3 regions of the Serratia sp. GW822-FHT06E05 genome follow, and region 2 is predicted to be linked to each of the others. Evidence: predicted binding sites of a transcription regulator. Region 2 holds the regulator's gene; each other region holds the start of a gene.
The links. Region 2 encodes PurR, which represses purine synthesis genes. Its sites were predicted from a motif close to CANGCAAACGTTTGCNTG; they were not measured.
Positions count from the first base shown of each region.

Region 1: AC1RKC_RS05125 (amino acid aminotransferase) is a predicted target of PurR. The motif match lies at 4,398-4,415, and genes of this name have one in related genera.
Region 3: tusA (sulfurtransferase TusA) is a predicted target of PurR. The motif match lies at 4,830-4,847, and genes of this name have one in related genera.

Region 1 covers NZ_JBXALM010000001.1:1,066,975-1,073,674, reverse strand. The annotation lists gene ldtD (L,D-transpeptidase) at 1-1,627, shown strand, start outside; gene mepK (peptidoglycan L,D-endopeptidase MepK) at 1,809-2,357, shown strand; gene AC1RKC_RS05130 (MBL fold metallo-hydrolase) at 2,424-3,071, shown strand; gene AC1RKC_RS05125 (amino acid aminotransferase) at 3,142-4,332, opposite strand; gene ompC (porin OmpC) at 4,578-5,702, opposite strand; gene asnS (asparagine--tRNA ligase) at 6,006-6,700, opposite strand, start outside.
Region 2 covers NZ_JBXALM010000001.1:587,185-593,884, reverse strand. The annotation lists gene punC (purine nucleoside transporter PunC) at 1-625, opposite strand, end outside; gene punR (DNA-binding transcriptional activator PunR) at 750-1,658, shown strand; gene purR (HTH-type transcriptional repressor PurR) at 1,693-2,718, opposite strand; gene cydH (cytochrome bd-I oxidase subunit CydH) at 3,042-3,131, shown strand; gene sodB (superoxide dismutase [Fe]) at 3,186-3,764, opposite strand; gene AC1RKC_RS02645 (C40 family peptidase) at 3,959-4,777, opposite strand; gene AC1RKC_RS02640 (Grx4 family monothiol glutaredoxin) at 5,193-5,540, shown strand; gene rnt (ribonuclease T) at 5,611-6,291, opposite strand; gene gloA (lactoylglutathione lyase) at 6,371-6,700, opposite strand, start outside.
Region 3 covers NZ_JBXALM010000004.1:247,916-254,615, forward strand. The annotation lists gene glpA (anaerobic glycerol-3-phosphate dehydrogenase subunit A) at 1-426, shown strand, start outside; gene glpB (glycerol-3-phosphate dehydrogenase subunit GlpB) at 416-1,687, shown strand; gene glpC (anaerobic glycerol-3-phosphate dehydrogenase subunit GlpC) at 1,684-2,883, shown strand; gene AC1RKC_RS13205 (DcrB family lipoprotein) at 2,930-3,493, opposite strand; gene AC1RKC_RS13210 (GNAT family N-acetyltransferase) at 3,574-4,008, opposite strand; gene AC1RKC_RS13215 (7-cyano-7-deazaguanine/7-aminomethyl-7-deazaguanine transporter) at 4,049-4,714, opposite strand; gene tusA (sulfurtransferase TusA) at 4,935-5,186, shown strand; gene AC1RKC_RS13225 (DUF4056 domain-containing protein) at 5,200-6,321, opposite strand; gene AC1RKC_RS13230 (BamA/TamA family outer membrane protein) at 6,321-6,700, opposite strand, start outside.

The DNA of each region.
Region 1 (6,700 bases), 480 kb from region 2:
AGCGAACCGGATGCAACTGATGTGGCAGGATCGCGAAGCGGTACAGCAATTTCAGCAGCAACTGGCTGAATTGGCAATGTCCGGTGTGCAACCGCAGTTCACCCAATGGGTGAGATTATTGACTAACCCTGCTATTACCGGTGTAGCGCGCGATATCGTTTTGTCTGATGCGATGTTGGGCTATTTGCAGTTCGTTTCGTCGATCGGTGCCAATGGCAACAGCTGGCTGTATAGCAACATTCCCTACAAGCTCGGTTTACCACCCAATACGGTGATTAACCAGTGGCAGTTGGCGGTGCGTCAGGGTAAAACGGTGCCGTATGTCAACTCGCTGGCACCACAGCACCCGCAATACGCCAAGATGCATCAGGCATTACGCGACATGCTGGCTGATGGACGCCCATGGCCACAGATGGCCAATGGCCCGAGTTTGCGCCCCGATCAACTGAGCGATGATATTCCTGCCTTGCGCGAGATCCTGGCGCGCAACGGTATGCTGACCACTTCTGCCGCGCCGGCAGAGGCGCAGGAGCCGCCTGCGGTATTGACCGGTTCGCGCAATGAGCCAGACGATGGTGGCTTATCGGTAGATGAAGAGAAAAATCGCGAGGCCCAGAGTGCGGTAGTCAGCCCGGCCGCCGCGCCGGTAAAAGACTTGGCGCCGTCACCGCAATCGCCGTTCAGTCAGCAGCAGGAGAGTCCGGTCACGGTCACGGACAATCGCTATACTGCCGATTTGGTTGAGGGCGTTAAACGCTTCCAGAAATGGCAAGGGTTGAGCGCTGATGGCGTGATTGGCGTACGCACCCGCGAATGGCTTAACGTGACGCCGCAAATGCGAGCTTCGCTGCTGGCCCTGAACATCCAGCGTTTACGCATTCTTCCCGGCCGTGTTGACACCGGAATTATGGTCAACATTCCTAACTACTCGTTGACCTATTACCTGAACGGCAATGAGGTGCTTTCGTCACGGGTGATCGTAGGGCGGCCCAGCCGCAAGACGCCGTTGATGAACAGTGCGCTGAACAATGTGGTAGTTAACCCGCCGTGGAACGTGCCGACCACGCTGGTGCGCGAAGACATTGTGCCGAAGGCGATGCGTGACGGCAGCTACTTCCAAAAACACGGTTATACCGTGCTTTCCGGCTGGAGCAACGATGCTGAGGTGATCAACCCGGCAATGATCGACTGGAATATGGTGTCGGCCCGTAACTTCCCGTACCGGATCCGCCAGGCTCCGGGAGCGACCAACTCGCTGGGGCGTTTTAAATTCAACATGCCGAGTTCGGACGCCATCTATTTGCACGACACGCCGAACCATAACCTGTTCCAGAAAGACATTCGTGCCCTGAGCTCGGGTTGCGTGCGGGTCAACAAGGCTTCGGATTTGGCGAATATGCTGTTGCAGGATGCGGGCTGGAACAATACCCGTGTTTCCTCGACCCTAAAACAGGGAAATACCACCTACGTAAATATCCGCCAGCATATTCCGGTTAAATTGTATTATTTAACCGCCTGGGTCTCTGATGATGGAAAGCCACAATTCCGTACAGATATTTACAATTACGATGATACGGTGAGATCGGGTGCACAAATTTTGGCTCAGGCCGAAAAATTAATGCAATAAATGCAGTAATTATAAATAAATAACGGTCAGAATATCGGGCCATGGTGCAGGCACTCATTCCGTGAGTGCCTGCAAACCGCGGGATATCACGGGTTGACTCAATCAGTGTGGGCGGTTATGGTTCAGGCAGTGCGCTGTTTTGTGCATATATTTTGATATTCTTGCCGGGTTTAACAGAAACATGGACAAAATTGATCATCATCGCCGTAAGTGGCTGGCGTTAGGTAGCGCCGCTGTGGGCATAGCGCTGCTCCCTGGGCAAGCCTTTGCCAGTCTTTCTACTTCGCGCCCGCGTATTCTTGTCGTTAATAATATGCATACGGGCGAATCCTTGAAAGCCGAATTCTTCGACGGCAAGGGATATAATAAAGACGAATTAGTTCGTCTTAATCATCTCTTCCGTGATTATCGAGCCAATAAAGTCAAGTCGATCGATCCTCGTCTATTTGATCACCTCTATCGCCTGCAGGGTCTGTTGGGCACCAACAAACCGGTACAGCTGGTTTCAGGTTATCGTTCCCTGGATACCAACAATGAGCTGCGTGAGCGCAGCCGCGGTGTGGCCAAGCACAGCTATCATACCAAGGGCCAGGCGATGGACTTCCATATCGAAGGCATCCAGTTGAGCAATATCCGCAAAGCGGCGTTAAAAATGAGCGCCGGTGGTGTAGGATATTACCCACGTAGCAACTTTGTACACATTGATACCGGTCCGGTGCGGACCTGGTAATCGCTGTGCACCATAAGTGAGTAGCGCCAGCCCGTCATGGTATGGCGCTGTTGTCGTTGGAGCCTTATGAAATACCAAATTATTCCCGTTACCGCTTTTAGTCAGAATTGCAGCCTGATCTGGTGTGAGAGTACCCAACAGGCGGCGTTGGTCGATCCCGGCGGCGAAGCGGAAAAATTAAAGGCCGAAATTGCCAGGCAGGGCGTGACGGTCACGCAGATCCTGTTGACGCACGGCCATCTCGATCACGTAGGGGCAGCGGCTGAGCTGGCGGAACACTATCAGGTACCGATCTACGGTCCGGACAAGGAAGACGCTTTCTGGTTGGATGGTCTGCCTGCACAGAGCCGGATGTTTGGTCTGGAAGAGTGTGCGCCTCTGACGCCAACTCGCTGGCTGGCAGAAGGCGACAGCGTGCAGGTGGGTGAAATGACGCTCAAGGTGCTGCATTGCCCGGGACATACGCCTGGTCATATCGTGTTTATTAATGAGCAGGCGCGGTTGGCGCTGGTGGGTGACGTATTGTTTAACGGTGGCGTGGGTCGCAGCGACTTCCCACGCGGCGATCACCAGGCATTAATCAACTCGATCCGCACCAAGCTCCTGCCACAGGGGGATGACATGGCGTTTATCCCGGGGCACGGACCGATGTCTACCTTCGGTCAGGAGCGTGAAACCAATCCGTTCCTGCGAGAAGAACCGGCCATCTGGTAAGGTTATTTCCCGGCAGAAATAACTAAGGGGCGCATTTAGCGCCCCTTTTGCTTATTTGAAACCGTAACCTTTACAGCACGGCGACGATGGCTTCGCACAGAGGCGCCATATTGTCTGGCGTCATGCCGGCGACGTTAACCCGGCCGGAGTTAACGGCGTAAACGCCAAATTCGTCACGCAGGCGCAGCACCTGTTCTTTGGTCAATCCGCTGAACGAGAACATGCCGTTCTGATTAATGATAAAGCTGAAGTCCTGCTCTGCGCCTTTCTCCTGCAGAGTATTCACGAACAGCTGACGCATGCGGTGAATGCGTTGACGCATATCGGTCAGCTCCTGCTCCCACAGGGCACGCAGCGCATCATCACCCAGGATGGTCGCAACCACCGCAGCACCGTGTGACGGCGGGTTGGAGTAGTTGGCGCGAATGGCGGCTTTCACCTGGCTGAAGGCGCGGTCAGCGGTATCTGCATCTGCAGCCACCAGAGTACAGGCGCCGACGCGTTCGTTGTATAGGCCGAAATTCTTCGAGTACGAGCTGGCTACGATCAGTTCCTGATGTTTGGCGGCGAAAATACGCAGGCCCTGCGCATCTTCTTCCAGGCCTTTCGCGAAGCCTTGATAAGCAAAGTCGAACAGCGGCAGCCAGCCATTAGCCACAGACAGCTCGGCTAACTGAGCCCACTGCTCAGGCGTAGGGTCAATGCCGGTTGGGTTATGGCAGCAACCATGGAACAGAACCACATCGCCTGCCTGAGCCTGTTTCAGGCTGTTCAGCAGGCCATCGAAGTCCAGCGCATGATTGGCCGCATCGTAGTAGGCATATTCCAGCACTTCCAGGCCGACGGCGCCAAACACATTTTTATGGTTCGGCCAGCTTGGGTTGCTGATCCAGATGCGTTTAGCGCTGGTCTGGTTGGCGATGAAGTCAGCTGCCACACGCAGGCCGCCGGTGCCACCAGGCGTTTGCGCGGTGCGCGCACGCTTGTCGGCAATGATTGGACTTTGTTTGCCGAACAGCAGCTCTTGCGTGCAGTTGGCGAAAGCGGGGATGCCCTCAATGCCGAGATAGTTTTTGGTGGATTCATTTTCCAGCAGATACTGCTCAGCTTTTTTCACGCTGGTCAGCACCGGCGTTTTGCCGGTTTCGTCTTTGTAGACGCCAATGCCCAAATTGATTTTGTTCGGGCGCGCGTCGGCGCGGAAAATGTCGGTCAGACCCAGAATCGGATCGGCAGGTGCAGCAGTGATTTTTTCAAACATGTCAGGTGCTTCCATGGCTCGGAGTTAAGCAGACAGAAGCATCAGGGTAGCGCCAGTTATGCGCTTTGCCAACCGTTTGCGAGAAAAACACAGCGATCTTGTGAAGGGCGCAGATTCAGCATAAAAAATGAGGAAGAAGGGGACATTGGCAGGATAAAAATTTACGCGTAGCGCAAAAACAAAAACAGGGCCGAAGCCCTGTTTTTTAACTTAGCCGACGGTGAACCGCCGTTAAGTGAGACAACTTAGAACTGGTAAACCAGGCCAACACCTACGATATCATCGGTAGCGGTGCCAGTGGCTTTAGTGAACTCGTTGTCGTCCAGCAGGTTGATTTTGTAATCAACGTAGGTAGACATGTTTTTGTTGAAGTAGTAAGTGGTACCAACAGAAACATATTTAACCAGATCTTGGTCAGTACCTGCGCCAGGGACGTTCAGGTTCTTACCTTTAGACTGCAGGTAAGACACTTCTGGACGCAGACCGAAGTCGAACTGGTACTGTGCGGTCACTTCGAAGTTCTGAGTTTTGCTGGCGAAGCCGCCGCAATCGGTAGAAGCATTACAGGTTGAGCTGAAGTTGCCGCCGCCGAATGGAGTCATGTTACGAGTTTCTGCGTACATAGCTGCCAGGTAAACGTTGTTAGCGTCGTATTTCGCGCCAACGGTCCATGCATCAGCTTTGTCGCCACGTTCGTTAGAACGCAGTTTTTGATCATCGGTACGGTTGGAAGAAGCGTATGCTGCACCTACGCTGATGCCTTCGCCGATGTCATAAGTAGAAGACAGGCCCCAGCCGTCGCCGTTTTGTTTCTTGATGTCACGGTCGTCGTTCTGATTTTTACCTTGGTACTGAACAGCGAAGTTCAGACCGTCAACCAGACCGAAGAAGTTGTTGTTACGGTAAGTAGCAACGCCGTTGGTACGGCCAGTCATGTAGTTGTCGGTAATGGTGTAAGTATCGCCACCGAACTCTGGCAGCATATCTGTCCAGCCTTCTACGTCGTACAGTACGCCGTAGTTACGGCCGTAGTCGAATGAACCGTAGTCAGCAAATTTCAGACCAGCGAAGCCCAGACGAGTCTTGGTGCCTTCGGTGCCTTGAGATTCAGAGTGGTTAGCCTGAACGTTGTATTCCCACTGGCCGTAACCGGTCAGTTGGTCAGTAATCTGGGTTTCACCTTTGAAGCCGAAACGAACATAGGACTGATCGCCATCATTGCCTTTGTCGTCTGAGAAGTAGTGCAGACCGTCAACTTTACCGTACAGATCCAGTTTGTTGCCGTCTTTGTTGTAGATTTCAGCAGCGTTAGCTGCACCAGCGGCTAACAGAGCTGGGATTACCACTGCAAGAATATTGCGCTTCATCATTATATTACCCTCATTGGTGTTATTCGGACACCTTTGCCACTGCCGCCAATAATTCTTTTGGAACTATTGTTGATAGATTGGTGTCGTCCTGTGTCTGCACGCAGTGTTCCATTCACGGGCGGGTTAATCTAGAACGAAAATGCTACCAATGTCCCAATGAGGTTTCAAAAAGAAAGTATTTGTAACAAAATGTAATTTTGAGGGAACTTTGTGACGCAGGTCAATATTAAAAAATGCGAAAGGCCAGCTAAGCTGGCCTTGGTTTTGTAACTAAATTAATTAGAAAATGTATTATCTGATTAATTAAAAGGTTGCATTACGTGGTGTGCGAGGGAACGGAATTACGTCGCGCACGTTTTGCACACCGGTGACATAGGCGATTAAACGCTCAAAACCTAAACCGAAGCCGGCGTGTGGCACGGTGCCGTAACGACGCAGGTCACGATACCACCAATAATCTTCTTTATTCAGGCCCATGGCATCCAGACGCTGATCCAGCACGTCCAGACGTTCTTCACGCTGAGCACCGCCGATGATCTCGCCGATGCCTGGGGCCAACACGTCCATCGCCGCAACGGTTTTACCGTCGTCGTTCATACGCATATAGAAAGCTTTGATGTCTTTCGGGTAGTTTTTCACCACCACCGGCGCTTTGAAGTGTTTCTCGGCCAGATAACGCTCATGCTCGGAAGACAGATCGATACCCCAGGAAACCGGGTTCTCGAAAGTCTGGCCAGAGGCGATCAGAATTTCCACCGCTTCGGTGTAATCAACCTGAGCGAAGTCGGAAGAAACAAAACGCTTCAGGCGGTCAATCGCATCTTTGTCTACGCGTTCTGCGAAGAACTGCATGTCATCCATACGCTCGTTCAATACGGCCTGGAACACATACTTCAGCATTTTCTCTGCCAGTTCCGCGATATCCTCGAGGTCAGCAAAGGCGACTTCCGGTTCGATCATCCAAAACTCGGCCAGGTGACGGCTGGTGTTGGAGTTTT
Region 2 (6,700 bases):
TGAAGATGCGTGACTTTAATAGTTGGAAGAAACTGAGCGCGCTTTTCTTATTGTCGTCGGAAGGCACGGTTTTGGCGCTTTCTTTCAGCAGCAGCGTCGGCAATAGCAGAAGCACGGTAATGCCCAGCAACACGGCGAAAATGGCGCGCCAGCCCATGTGGTTCAGCAACCAGGCACCCACCAACGGCGCCAGCGCCGGTGAAAGGGCTACCAGCGGCATAATGGTCGCGAACACGCGGTTAGCCTTGCCTTCGCGATAGCGGTCAATTACCAAGGCCTGCCAGGTAACGGCAGCGGAGCAAACCCCAATCGCCTGGATAAAGCGCAGCGACCAAAGTTGCACGGCATTTTGCACCCACAGCATGCCAAGGCAGCCGAGGGCAAAGAGCGCCAGACCGATCAGCAACACCGGTTTACGGCCGAGGCGATCGGAAAGCGGGCCCCACAGCAGTTGTGCAAAGGCAAACCCGGCCAGGAAGATGCTCAGGCTGGCGCTGATTGCCCCGGCAGAAATCTGCAGATCTTGCTGCATCATGCCGAAGGCGGGCAGGTACATATCGGTGGCCAGGTATCCCAGCATGCTCAGGCCGGCAAGGTAGAACATAAAACCAAAGGAATTTCGCATGGTATTTCTCGTTAATATTTTATTGTCGCAGGTTTTTAGCGCCGGCAAGTGTATCCGGCTGGATCTCTGCTTGTGAAACGGTAATATTTGCGAGGTGCTGTTAAAAAAATTGAAGGCAAGAGCTATGTGGTCTGAATATTCCCTGGATGTCGTCGATGCGGTGGCCCGCACCGGCAGTTTCAGCGCAGCGGCGCAGGAGCTGCATCGGGTACCGTCGGCGGTAAGTTATACGGTGCGGCAGTTGGAGCAATGGCTGGCGGTACCGCTGTTTGAGCGCCGTCATCGCGACGTGGAACTGACACCGGCGGGCGTGCTGTTTATTCAGGAAGCGCGTGGTGTCATCAAAAAAATGCTCGACACGCGCCGACAGTGCCAACAGGTCGCTAACGGCTGGCGGGGCCAATTGAAAATAGCGGTGGATATCATCGTTAAACCCCAACGCAGTCGCCAATTGGTGCTGGATTTTTACCGCCATTTCCCCGACGTCGAATTGCTGGTTCAGCCGGAGGTGTTTAATGGCGTATGGGATGCGCTGGTGGACGGTCGTGCCGATATGGCGATCGGCGCCACAAGGGCGGTGCCGGTGGGCGGCGGTTTCGCCTTTCGCGATATGGGAGATATGCGTTGGTTGTGCGTGGCCAGTCCGCATCACCCGCTGGCCGCGATAGAGGGGCTGTTGAACGACGATCAACTTCGGCCTTTTCCGTCGCTGTGCCTGGAAGATACCTCGCGCAACCTGCCCAAGCGCGTGACCTGGACGTTGGACAACCAGCGCCGCCTGGTGGTGCCGGACTGGGCTTCTGCGGTGGACTGCCTGTGTGCCGGGTTGTGCGTTGGTATGATGCCCGCGCATCAGGTATTGCCTTTGGTGCAGCGCGGGGAGTTGGTGGCGCTACAGTTGCAACAGCCATTTCCCGCCAGTCCTTGTTGCCTGACCTGGCAGCAAAATACGCCGTCACCGGCTATGGCCTGGTTGCTGGATTATCTGGGAGACAGTGAAACCTTGAATCAGGAGTGGCTAAGCGAAGAATGACGCCGGAAACCGTGAGAGTTTCCGGCGCAGATAATTAGCGGCGATAATCGATGAACGGACCGTCAGCGACCGAACGGCGCTCAACCAGCTTGGGATGAACCTCAATCACCTGCGACTCTTCACGCTTGCTGATGATGCGATCCAGCAGCATGGTGAAGGCCATCTCGCCCAAACGCTCTTTGGGCTGATGAATGGTGGTCAGTGCCGGGGTAAAGTAGCGGGCGTTTCGCACGTTATCGTAGCCAATCACCGATATGTCTTGTGGTACGCGCAGGCCAAGTTCATCGGCGGCGCAGATCGCACCCATGGCCATGATATCGCCACCGCAGAAGACTGCGGTAGGACGTTGTTTCTGCGACAGTATCTGATGCATGGCCTTGTAACCAGATTCCGGCTCAAAGTCGCCCTGAACAATCCACTCTTCACGCACGTCGATATTGGCTTCTTCCATGGCTTTTAAAAAACCCTGATGGCGTCCGCCACCGGTATTACGCGCCAGTTGACCCGGAATGGCCCCGATATCGCGGTGGCCGCGTTCAATCAGGTAACGCCCGGCCAGATAGCCGCCTTCAAAGGCGTTATCGATAATGGTGTCGGTAAAGTCACCGCGTGCGGCGCCCCAATCCATGACGACCATCGGGATATTGCGATAATCTTCCAGCATGCCGAGCAGTTGGTCCGGGTATTCCGAACACATGACTAACAGGCCATCGACGCGCTTTTGCGCCAACATCGCCAGATAGGCGCGTTGTTTGTCCAGATTGTTATGTGAGTTGCACAGGATCAGCGTATAGCCTTTGCTGTAGCAGCTGTTTTCCACCGCCTCGATCACTTCGGCAAAGTAAGGTGCTTCGCTCGATGTGGCCAGCAGACCAATAGATTTGGTGTGATTGACCTTGAGGCTGCGCGCCACGGCGCTGGGTGAATAGTGCAGCTCTTTGATCGCGGCGCCAACGGCCGCTTTTGTTTCTTCGGCGACGAAACGAGTCTTATTGATGACGTGCGAAACGGTGGTGGTGGAAACGCCAGCGCGTTTGGCCACATCTTTAATCGTTGCCATGTAAAGAATGACTCCTGAACTCACATGTTGCAGTATGTAAGTGTGATGTTAATCGTTTGCCTGCGTAGATCCTTCTCCAAAGAAGCGAAAACTGAGTTTTTAGTGTGTTGAAGTCGTCAGCGCTTGGTCAGGAGGGGCATTTTGCCGGTACACAGTTGTGAACTGCGAATTTTGTCCCATATTGAGCAAAAGGGGAAGAGGTAATCGGTATTATAAACTGGGAAATGATAACAAGATTTTATCGGCCAACTGTGGGAAAATGGTTTAACACATTAATTGTGTGCCTTTTACCCTTGGGAAACCCAATCTGAAAAGGAGTTGTAATGGATACCGATTTGAAAATGTCACTGTTCACCACCCTGGGTGCGCTGGCTGTGATTATCGCTTTTAGCTTCACCGCAGCATTGAACTGATACTCTTCAGTCAACCAGGCGCAGTTCGCTACGCCTGGTTGTATTTTCCCCGCGTTACGCCAGATTTTCCTCCACAAATGCCCAGTTAACCAGCGCCCAGAAGTTTTCCAGGTAGGCCGGTCGTGCGTTGCGATAATCGATGTAGTAGGCGTGTTCCCAAACGTCGACGGTCAGTAACGGTTTGTCTTCACCTGTCAACGGCGTGGCCGCATTCGACGTATTAACAATCGCCAGCGAGCCATCCGGCTTTTTCACTAACCAGGTCCAGCCTGCGCCAAAGTTTTTCACCGCGGCGTCGCTGAATAGTTCCCGGAAGGCGGTGAAAGAACCAAAAGCCTGGTTGATCGCGGCAGCCAATTTGCCCTGAGGCTCTCCACCGCCCTGAGGTGACAGGCAGTGCCAATAGAAGGTGTGATTCCATACCTGGGCCGCATTGTTGAAGATGCCGCCGCTGGAAGCCTTGATGATTGCCTCAAGGGATAATCCTTCAAACTCGCTGCCTTTCAGCAAATTGTTCAGGTTGACCACATAGGCGTTGTGATGCTTGCCGTAGTGGTATTCCAGGGTTTCTGCCGAAATGTGCGGTTCGAGGGCATTTTTTTCATAAGGTAGTGCGGGCAGTTCAAACGACATTGCTTCCTCCTTGTACAGTGTCAACTCGCCGCTAAAGCAACGGACTTTAAATTGACCTGTTTTTATTGTGGGTATTTAGCTTAGCAATTTTCGCGCTGAAATACAGTGGGGGCGGGCTAAAGGATTGGGTGCTTTAGGGACAGCAGGAAAATCAGTCAGGGGAGAGCGGCTGGGCAAGCCAGCCGCCAAAGAAATTATCGAATGGTTTTCGGTGTTACTACACGGCGGGCGCCGATGTAATGGTTTTGCCAGTAGTCATTGTCGAGTTGGCTGATCCGAATTTCTTCACCGGTACGCGGTGACTGAATAAATTTGCCGTTGCCCAGATAAACGCCAACATGGTCTGCCACGCCGCGGTTATTAATGCGGAAGAACACCAGGTCACCGCTTTCCAGTTCGCTTCTCTTGATCGGCGCGGCGTCTCGCAGGTGATACATTTCGTTGGCGGTGCGCGGCATTTTGATTTTCACCACGTCTTTATACGCGTAGTAAATCAGGCCGCTGCAGTCGAAACCGGTTCTTGGTGAAGTACCGCCCCAGCGGTAAGGCTTGCCCATTTGGTCCATCAGCTTGGCCATCGCGGTTTGCTTGGCGTGCTGATAGCGTTTTTTGTGCGCTGGAGTCAGCTTCAACGGTTTATCATCACGCACCAGTTTTGCGGTGGCCATCCCGGCTTCGCGGTGGCGACCATAGCCTTTTTTGTAACCCTTTTTCGGCGGGGTAACTTTGATTTTGGCTATTTTCTGAGTTTTGCCTTTCGATTTGGCGCTGACGATCTTTTTAGCGGTTTTTTCCGTTTTGGCTTTGGAAACCTTGGCGGTTTTCTGCGGGGTGGTGGTTTTTGCTTTTTTGCTGGCTTTTACCGCTTTCTTTTTCTTGCGGTCATCTGGCCGGGCTTCGTTGACATGGCTTTTGCGTTGCTCGGCGGCAATACGCGCCTGTGGCGCAGCATGCGCCAGATTGAAGAATAGCTGTGTAAACAACAGCACAAAAAGCGTAAGAATTAAACGCATGTCGACGTTACCAACCTTGGCCCCGGAACAGATATCGAAAGAAGGACAGTATTCCCGAATTTCGCCATATAAAACAGCGAAGAACTCATAAATGATAATCCATATTGTGAGAAAACGTTAATGGCATTTTTTTTGCTGAAAAATCAATCTGTTGATGTATAAAAAAGCGACAATCACCGTCGGCGGGATTATTTAACGGCGCATTTTGATGGCAAAATATATTAGTGAAATGGCCAGATTAAAAATGTTATTCTGCGCATATGTTTTGACCGGAAAGGCTTTGCCGGTAAGACGCGACTGACTACGGGGAAATGCCCTTGCAAAAGATGGCGTTTTCTTGCGACTGTTCCAGCCGCTACAATGGCCGGTGTGATGCATGTTGTAGCCATAAGACTTGGCTTGAGGAAGCAATACAATGACGACGACGATTGAAAAAATTCAGCACCAGATCGCTGAGAACCCGATTCTGCTGTACATGAAAGGTTCACCGAAATTGCCAAACTGCGGTTTCTCTGCGCAAGCCGTGCAGGCGCTGTCTGCCTGTGGCGAACGCTTTGCCTACGTTGATATTCTGCAGAACCCGGACATCCGTGCCGAGTTGCCGAAATACGCCAACTGGCCGACCTTCCCACAGCTGTGGGTCGACGGTGAGCTGGTAGGCGGCTGCGATATCATCATCGAAATGTATCAGCGCGGCGAACTGCAGCAGCTGATCAAAGAAACGGCAGAGAAGTACAAACAGCAGGAAGACCAGCAGCCATAATCGGCTCGGTTTTATTGTTGGGATCCATCGGGCGGCACCAGTGAAGACTGGGCCGCCCGATTTTTTTGTCTTAGTCGGTGTTTTCGACCGCCAGTGGCCAGCCACCCAAGCGTTTCCAACGGTTGACCAGTTCACAGAACAGCAACGCGGTTTGCTCGGTGTCATACAGGGCAGAATGTGCCTGGGAACTGTCGAACGGGATATTGGCGGCGATGCAGGCTTTGGCCAACACCGTCTGCCCCAGTACCAGCCCACTCAGCGCCGCAGTATCAAAGGTGGCGAATGGATGGAAGGGGTTACGTTTCAGGCTGGCGCGCTCTGCGGCGGCCATCAGGAAGCTGTGATCAAAATTGGCATTGTGCGCCACAATGATTGCCCGGTTGCAGCCACGATCCTTAATGCCCTTGCGCACGGCTTTAAAAATAGCGTGCAACGCATCGTGCTCACTGACCGCACCGCGCAATGGGTTACTTGGGTCTATGCCGTTAAAGGCCAGCGCTTCCGGCTGCAGGTTGGCACCTTCAAAAGGCTCCACGTGGAAGTGCAGGGTCTCGTCCTGCTGCAACCAGCCGTTTTCATCCATTTTTAACGTAACGGCGGCAATTTCCAGCAGCGCGTCGGTTTTGGCATTAAATCCGGCAGTTTCTATGTCTATGACTACGGGGTAAAACCCACGAAAACGGCCACTCAGGGCGTTAAGATCACTTTTTTCGGCCATCAGTTTCTTATCTTCATCGAATGCAGCGCGCATTATGGCAAATTTTGCGCCCGGTTGCAGGCGGTTATCACGCAGATAAAAATAAGGGCGCAGGAAGCGCCCTTAATCGACCTCAGTGGCCCAGACCATGCCCAGCATGTTTGTTCTCGATCAGTTCGATCTTGTAACCGTCCGGGTCTTCAACGAAGGCGATCACCGTGGTGCCACCTTTTACCGGGCCGGCTTCGCGAGTAACCTTGCCGCCGGCGTTACGGATGCTGTCACAGGTTGCAGCGACATCGTCGACGCCCAGCGCCAAATGGCCAAACGCGCTGCCCATTTCGTAGCTGTCGGTGCCCCAGTTATAGGTCAGTTCAATCACCGCACCTTCGCTTTCATCGGTATAGCCTACAAACGCCAGCGAGTATTTGTATTCCGGGTTCTCGCTGGTACGCAGCAAGCG
Region 3 (6,700 bases), on a different contig from region 2:
AGTATTCGTGGCTCGGCGGTTTATCGCCACGGCGACCGTGCAAACCGCGTACCGGCGGGGGATCGGTTGGACAACAGCCTGGTGTGCGAATGCGAAGCGGTGACCGCCGGCGAGGTGCGTTATGCGGTTAACTCTCTCACCGTCAATAACCTGGTCGATTTGCGTCGCCGTACCCGCGTTGGCATGGGCACCTGCCAGGGGGAGCTTTGCGCCTGCCGTGCCGCGGGGCTGCTGACACGCTTTAACGTCACCACCCCGCAGCAGTCGATCGACCAGCTATCGCATTTCCTCAACGAGCGTTGGAAAGGCGTCCGGCCTATCGCCTGGGGCGATGCGCTGCGCGAAAGTGAATTTACCAGTTGGGTTTACCAGGGATTGTGCGGGCTCGATGCCCGGGGGGAACAGGAGGCCGATGATGCGATTTGACGTAGTGGTGATTGGCGGTGGCCTGGCGGGTATGACCTGCGCCATCCGCCTGGCGGAACAGGGCAAGCGCTGTGCGGTGGTCAGTTCTGGCCAGAGTGCACTCTATTTTTCATCCGGCTCGCTTGATCTGTTGGCGCAACTGCCCGACGGCACCCCGGTGACAGAGCCATTGGCGGCGCTGTCCGCACTGGCAACACAGGCACCCCGGCATCCCTATGCGTTGATCGGTGCCGAGCGGGTGGCGGCGCTGTCGGGTGAAGCTGCATCGCTGCTACAGCGCTGTGGGCTTGATTTGCAGGGTGGCAGCGAACGCAATCATCTGCGCATCACGCCGCTGGGCACGCGCCGGGCCACCTGGCTCAGCCCGCAGGCTATCCCCGTTACGCCGTTAGGCGGTGAACTGCCGTGGCGGCACATTGCGGTGATCGGTATTGAAGGATTTTTGGATTTTCAGCCACAGTTGGCCGCGAGTTCCCTGACGCAGGCCCTGGACGTTCGGGCTGAGGTGGCGGATATGCACTTGCCGGCGCTGGACCGGCTGCGCAATAACCCCAGTGAGTTCCGAGCGGTAAATATCGCCAGGGTACTGGATCTGCCGGAAAACCTGACGCCAATGGCGGACGAGCTTCGGCGGTTGGCTGCGGACGCCGAGGCGATATTCTTGCCGGCCTGTCTGGGGCTGGAGGATGACGCGCCATTGGCGGCGCTGCAGGCGGCGGTCGGCAAACCGATTCGCCTGCTGCCGACGCTGCCGCCTTCGGTACTGGGGATGCGGTTGCACCAGGCGCTGCGCTCGCGATTACAGCAATTGGGCGGCGTTTTTATGCCGGGGGACAGCGTGCTGCGAGCGGATATTGAAGCCGGGCGAGTCATCGGTGTTTATACCCGCAACCACACTGACATTCCGTTGGTGGCGCAGCAGGTGGTGCTGGCCAGCGGCAGTTTTTTCAGTAATGGGCTGGTGGCGGACTTCGACGGCATACGTGAACCGGTATTTGGACTGGATGTCGACAGTAAGGCGGAGCGTGCAGACTGGAGTTGTCGCGAGCTGTTTGCTCCGCAACCCTATTTGCAGTTTGGGGTACGCACCGATAACCAACTGCGTGCCCTAAGGCAGGGAGAGCCTTTGAGTAACCTGTATGCCATAGGGGCGGTGACCGGCGGCTACGATCCGCTGCAGCAGGGCTGCGGTGCAGGTGTTTCGTTGGTGGGAGCATTGCATGTCGCGCAACAGATTGCGGCACAGGAGGAGCAACCATGAGCCTGCGCAAAGACAACAGTTTTGAGAACTGCATCAAGTGCACCGTCTGCACCACCTATTGCCCGGTGGCCAAGGTCAATCCGCTTTATCCCGGGCCCAAGCAGGCGGGGCCGGACGGCGAACGCCTACGGTTAAAAGATCCGGCGCTGTACGACGAAGCGCTGAAGTATTGCACCAACTGCAAACGCTGTGAGGTGGCCTGCCCGTCCGACGTCAAAATTGGCGATATCATTCAGCGGGCGCGTGCCGACTTTGCCCAGAGCAAGCCGACGCTGCGCGACGCCATCCTCAGTCATACCGATATCATGGGCTCACTGTCGACGCCGTTTGCGCCGATCGTCAACGCTGCCACCGGGTTAAAGCCGGTGCGCGCGCTGCTGGACAAGGCGTTGAAAATTGATCACCGTCGCGAACTGCCCAAATACTCGTTCGGCACCTTCCGCCGCTGGTACCGCCAGCAAGCGCAGGCCCAACAGCGTTACGCCGAGCAGGTGGCTTTTTTCCACGGCTGCTTCGTCAATTACAACCATCCACAGCTGGGTAAGGATCTGATCAAAGTTTTCAATGCGATGGATATCGGCGTGCAGCTGCTTAAGCGCGAAAAATGCTGCGGTGTGCCGCTGATTGCCAACGGCTTTATCGCCCAGGCCAAGAAACAGGCCAAGGTGAATGCCGAATCGCTGCATGAGGCGGTGTTGGAGCGCGGTATCCCTGTAGTGGCCACATCATCGAGCTGTACTTTTACGCTGCGTGACGAATACCCGCATTTGCTGGAGGTGGATACCTCGGCGGTGCGTGAACGGGTGGAGCTGGCGACGCGCTATCTGTACCGCCTGCTCAATCAGGGGCGCAGCCTGCCGCTGAAGCGCACGCCATTGCGGGTGGCCTACCATACGCCGTGTCACATGGAGAAAATGGGCTGGACGGCTTATACGCTGGAATTATTGCGGCAGATACCGGGGCTGGAGCTGGTGGTATTAGATTCGCAGTGTTGCGGCATTGCCGGCACCTACGGATTTAAATCCGAGAACTATGCGACTTCGCAAGGGATTGGCGCATCGCTGTTTCGCCAGATTGAGGAGAGTGGGGTCGATTTGGTGGTGACGGACTGCGAAACTTGTAAATGGCAAATCGAGATGTCGACCAGCAAGCGCTGCGAACACCCGATTACCCTGTTGGCACAGGCCCTGGCGTAGGGCGCAGCAGTGTGAACTGCGCCCTATAGGCTGAGTCAGTAAAAGTTTACTTGTTCAGTTTCAGCGTTTTGATGATGCCTTCGGCTTCACTTTGCGCCTGCTGCTGGTTATCCGCCGGCAGCGTCACCTGAATGGTCAGCATGTTGTTATCCAGCGTGCCGATCAGGATGGAGGAGTAGGCCTTCTCGCCGCCGCTGGTAATGATGCTGTCCAACTGACGCAGCGGCACGCCGTTTACGTCGATGGCTTTGTTGGTGACCACCTGCAGGTTCGCATCACGCGCGCGCTGGGTATCTTCCAGACGCTTGCTCAGGGTTTCCAGACTGTCGGCGGTTTTGTCGCCGAGGATCACGATCACTGCGCGTTGGCCGGTACTGTCGGCGTAAACGTGCATGTTGTTCGCCTGATTACCCAGCTTGCCGCTTTGGTCCGCCATACCGACCGGCAGGGTGAACGCCAGCTTACCCTCCAGCAAGCTTACCTGTTGCCCGGCCGGTGCGCTGGCTGCGGCATCGCCCGCCGGCGCTTTGGTGTCTTTGGTTTCGCCGTCGCAGGCCGCGAGGCCAAGCACTAACAGGCTGATACCCATCAATTTTGCTACTTTACGCATTGGGCTTCCTTCTTCCTTTCAGGTAGGGTTTCACTGCCGTATCGCAACCTATTCCAGGGTGAAATGCAAGGCAGATGTTGTCACAAGGTTTTCTCAAGTAATAGCCGATAATCAGCCACTTCGCCTTTCTTTTCCAGTTGAACAATCTGATAGTGATTGTTGATAAGCATCATCAGCATCGCACGGAACTGATTCCGGGTTTTCACCCTCAACTGGTGATAACCCTGCGCCCGTGCCCAGTTTTCCTGCTCGGCCAATAGCGCTAACGCCACACCGTGGCGGCGACAAGCCGGCAATACGGCACCCAACCAGCTGTAAAACACTCGGTCTTGTTGCTGATAACCGAGCTTGAAACCGGCAGCCTGGCCGTCGACTTCGGCGATCAGTGCGGCCATCGGGAGTGAGCCGATGCGCTGTTGCAGATCGTTGAGGTTGTGCAGATTGCCGAATTCGGGGATTTGTTGATACAGACGATGAATTTCTTCGAGGGTGGCGTGGCGGGTGGTGACGGTCATGGCGGCCTCCGGATGGGTAGGCCGCCAATGATAACACGGGTCAGCTCGGTTGCAGGCTGCTGTCGCCCTGGCGAGCGGCAATGCGTTTGAGCAGCATATTCAGCAGCACGCCATACATTGGCAGGAAGAACAGCATGCAGATCAGCACCTTGAAGCTGTAATCGACCAGCGCAATCTCGACCCAGTTGTTGGCCATAAAGGCGTCGCTGCTCTTGTAGAATGCAATAAAGAAGAACGACAACGTGTCGCTGATATTGCCGAGGAACATGGCCGCGGCAGGGGCCACCCACCAGGCGCTGCGCTGGCGTAACCGGTTGAAAACGTGTACGTCGAGGATCTGACCGAGCACGTAAGCCATAAAGCTGGCGACGGCGATACGTGCGACAAACAGGTTAAAGCTACCCAGTGCGGCAAACCCCTGCCATTCCCCCTGATAGGTGACGGTGGAGATGACGTACGAGATAAACAGGGCCGGCACCATCACCGAAAGAATGATGCGTCTCGCCAGCGGGGCGCCAAAAATACGCACCGTCAGGTCGGTTGCCAGAAAGATAAATGGGAAGGTAAACGCACCCCAGGTGGTATGGAAACCGAAAATGGACATCGGCAACTGCACCAGGTAGTTACTGGAGGTAATGATGACAATATGGAACAGCGATAGCCAGACCAACGCGGTGAGGCGCTGTCGAGCGGTAAACGAATACATGTTGTAGCCTTTTTAGCAGTGGGGTGAGGGAACCCAGAATGTCTTGTCTGTGCAGCGAAATAAGCTGCGCGGCCGCATGATACGCGTTTGCGCAACCAATGCAATGGTTAAATTTAACGCAAACGTTAACGCATCTTGCACAGAAAAACTACCGGCGTAAACTAGGCGCTAATGAGATGCGGCGAGCGTACGCCGATCGCTTTTGACCGAGAAAAATTGCATGACTGACTTGTTTGCCCAGGCCGACCAGACGCTTGATGCGCTGGGGCTGCGCTGTCCGGAACCGGTAATGATGGTGCGTAAAACCGTGCGCCATATGGATAACGGTGAAACCCTGCTGATTATTGCTGACGATCCGGCCACCACCCGCGATATTCCGGGTTTTTGCCGTTTTATGGAGCACACGCTGGTGGCGCAGGAAACTGAAAAAACGCCTTACCGCTATTTATTGCGTAAAGGTGTTGAGCGCTAATCGCCGCTTTTGCCTAGCGTTTTTGCAGTATTTGCTGTGCGTCCGATGCGCGAGCATGCATTGCCAGCCCCCTGAAATCCTGCGGGCGGTAATAGTGGGGCGGCACCGGCAGAGAATGCATCGCATCCGTCGGCCAGAGTTGCAGTTCACCCAGCTTTGCCAGCCAGAACCCCTGAACCTGCAGCGGTAACATCAGGCGTTGTGGGGCGGTGTTTTCGAACGGCGGCAGAGCCGGCAGGCGATTGCTGCCGGTCGTGTAATCCCGTTTTAAGACCAGAAACTTCTCCGGTACCCGGCGATGGCTGTCCCACCAGTCGCCGTCAATCCCGTCAAACTGCCGCTGAGTTGCCCTGATGGAGACGGCGCCAAGCTGGTGCAGGGCCTGGGGGAGCAAATTCTCCATGGCGTGGTTGTAGGCCGTTATGGAAACCGCCTGCCCCTGCAAGATAGCATCGATCGCCAGCCGTGATCCCAGCAGGTTGGAATACAAATCTTCCGGTGAAAAAGCCGAAACCTCCTCAGAAAACCCCGGTACCGACTGATAGCCATACCACTGTGCCACTTCATGCCACGCCGCCATTTGAAAGGCGAGTTCTCCTGCCAAATACGCCGCGAGCGTATAGCGCTGCGCAGCATCCTGAGGCGGGGTAAAGGCGTTCAGCTGGATACGGCGTATTGCCAACTCGGGGCTAAGATCGATATTCCATTGCTGGCCCAATCGGGGTAGCAGTTGGCTGAACAGGAAAAGGGTATTGTCGGCGGTGTCGCGTACGTGAGCGATATCGATAAATCCCCCGCGGCGGGTGTACATCACCCCCAATTGCTCGCTGCCAAGTCCCATCAAGTTGCTAACGGCATTGAAAGCGCTGTCGTTATAGTGGTGACGGCCAAGCCGGTCGGCATCCACCAGGTTACCCAACTGATAAAAGGGGACTGGGATACCCCAAACTTGCGCTTTGAGGTTGTAGCCAAAGGCACAGCAGGGGCGCAAACCATCCGGCGGGGACAGCGGCGCAGCCACCGGCCAGGCGATACGGCTTTCGTTGATGGGTTGCGAGGTCACCAACGTTTCCACGGGTTTGGCAGATAGCGCGGAAGTAAACGACAACAAAACCAGCAGTACAACAGAGCGCATTAAAAAGCTTCCCCAACCTGAAAGTAAAATCCACTGCTGCCACGTCCGATGCCAAAATCGAGCCGCACGTTCATTTTCGGTTTGAATTCAAAACGGTAACCCGCTCCCAGCGTGGGTAACCAGGGCCCCTGGCCCAAATCGCCAGCCTTGCTACTTAGCGTTCCCGCGCCGGCCCAAAGAACGTAACCGTGGCGCCAGTTCAGCTTGCGACGATACTCGATCTGGCTGCTGAACACATTTCTGTCGCGATAGCGGCCTTGATAATAGCCGCGCATGCGTTTGTCGTCACCCAGGCCGGACAGCCTGTCCCAGGGTACCTCGCCCGTCGTCAGGCGGCTGTAAGCGTCTAACGCCAGCACGCTTTTCGCACTCAAGCTGT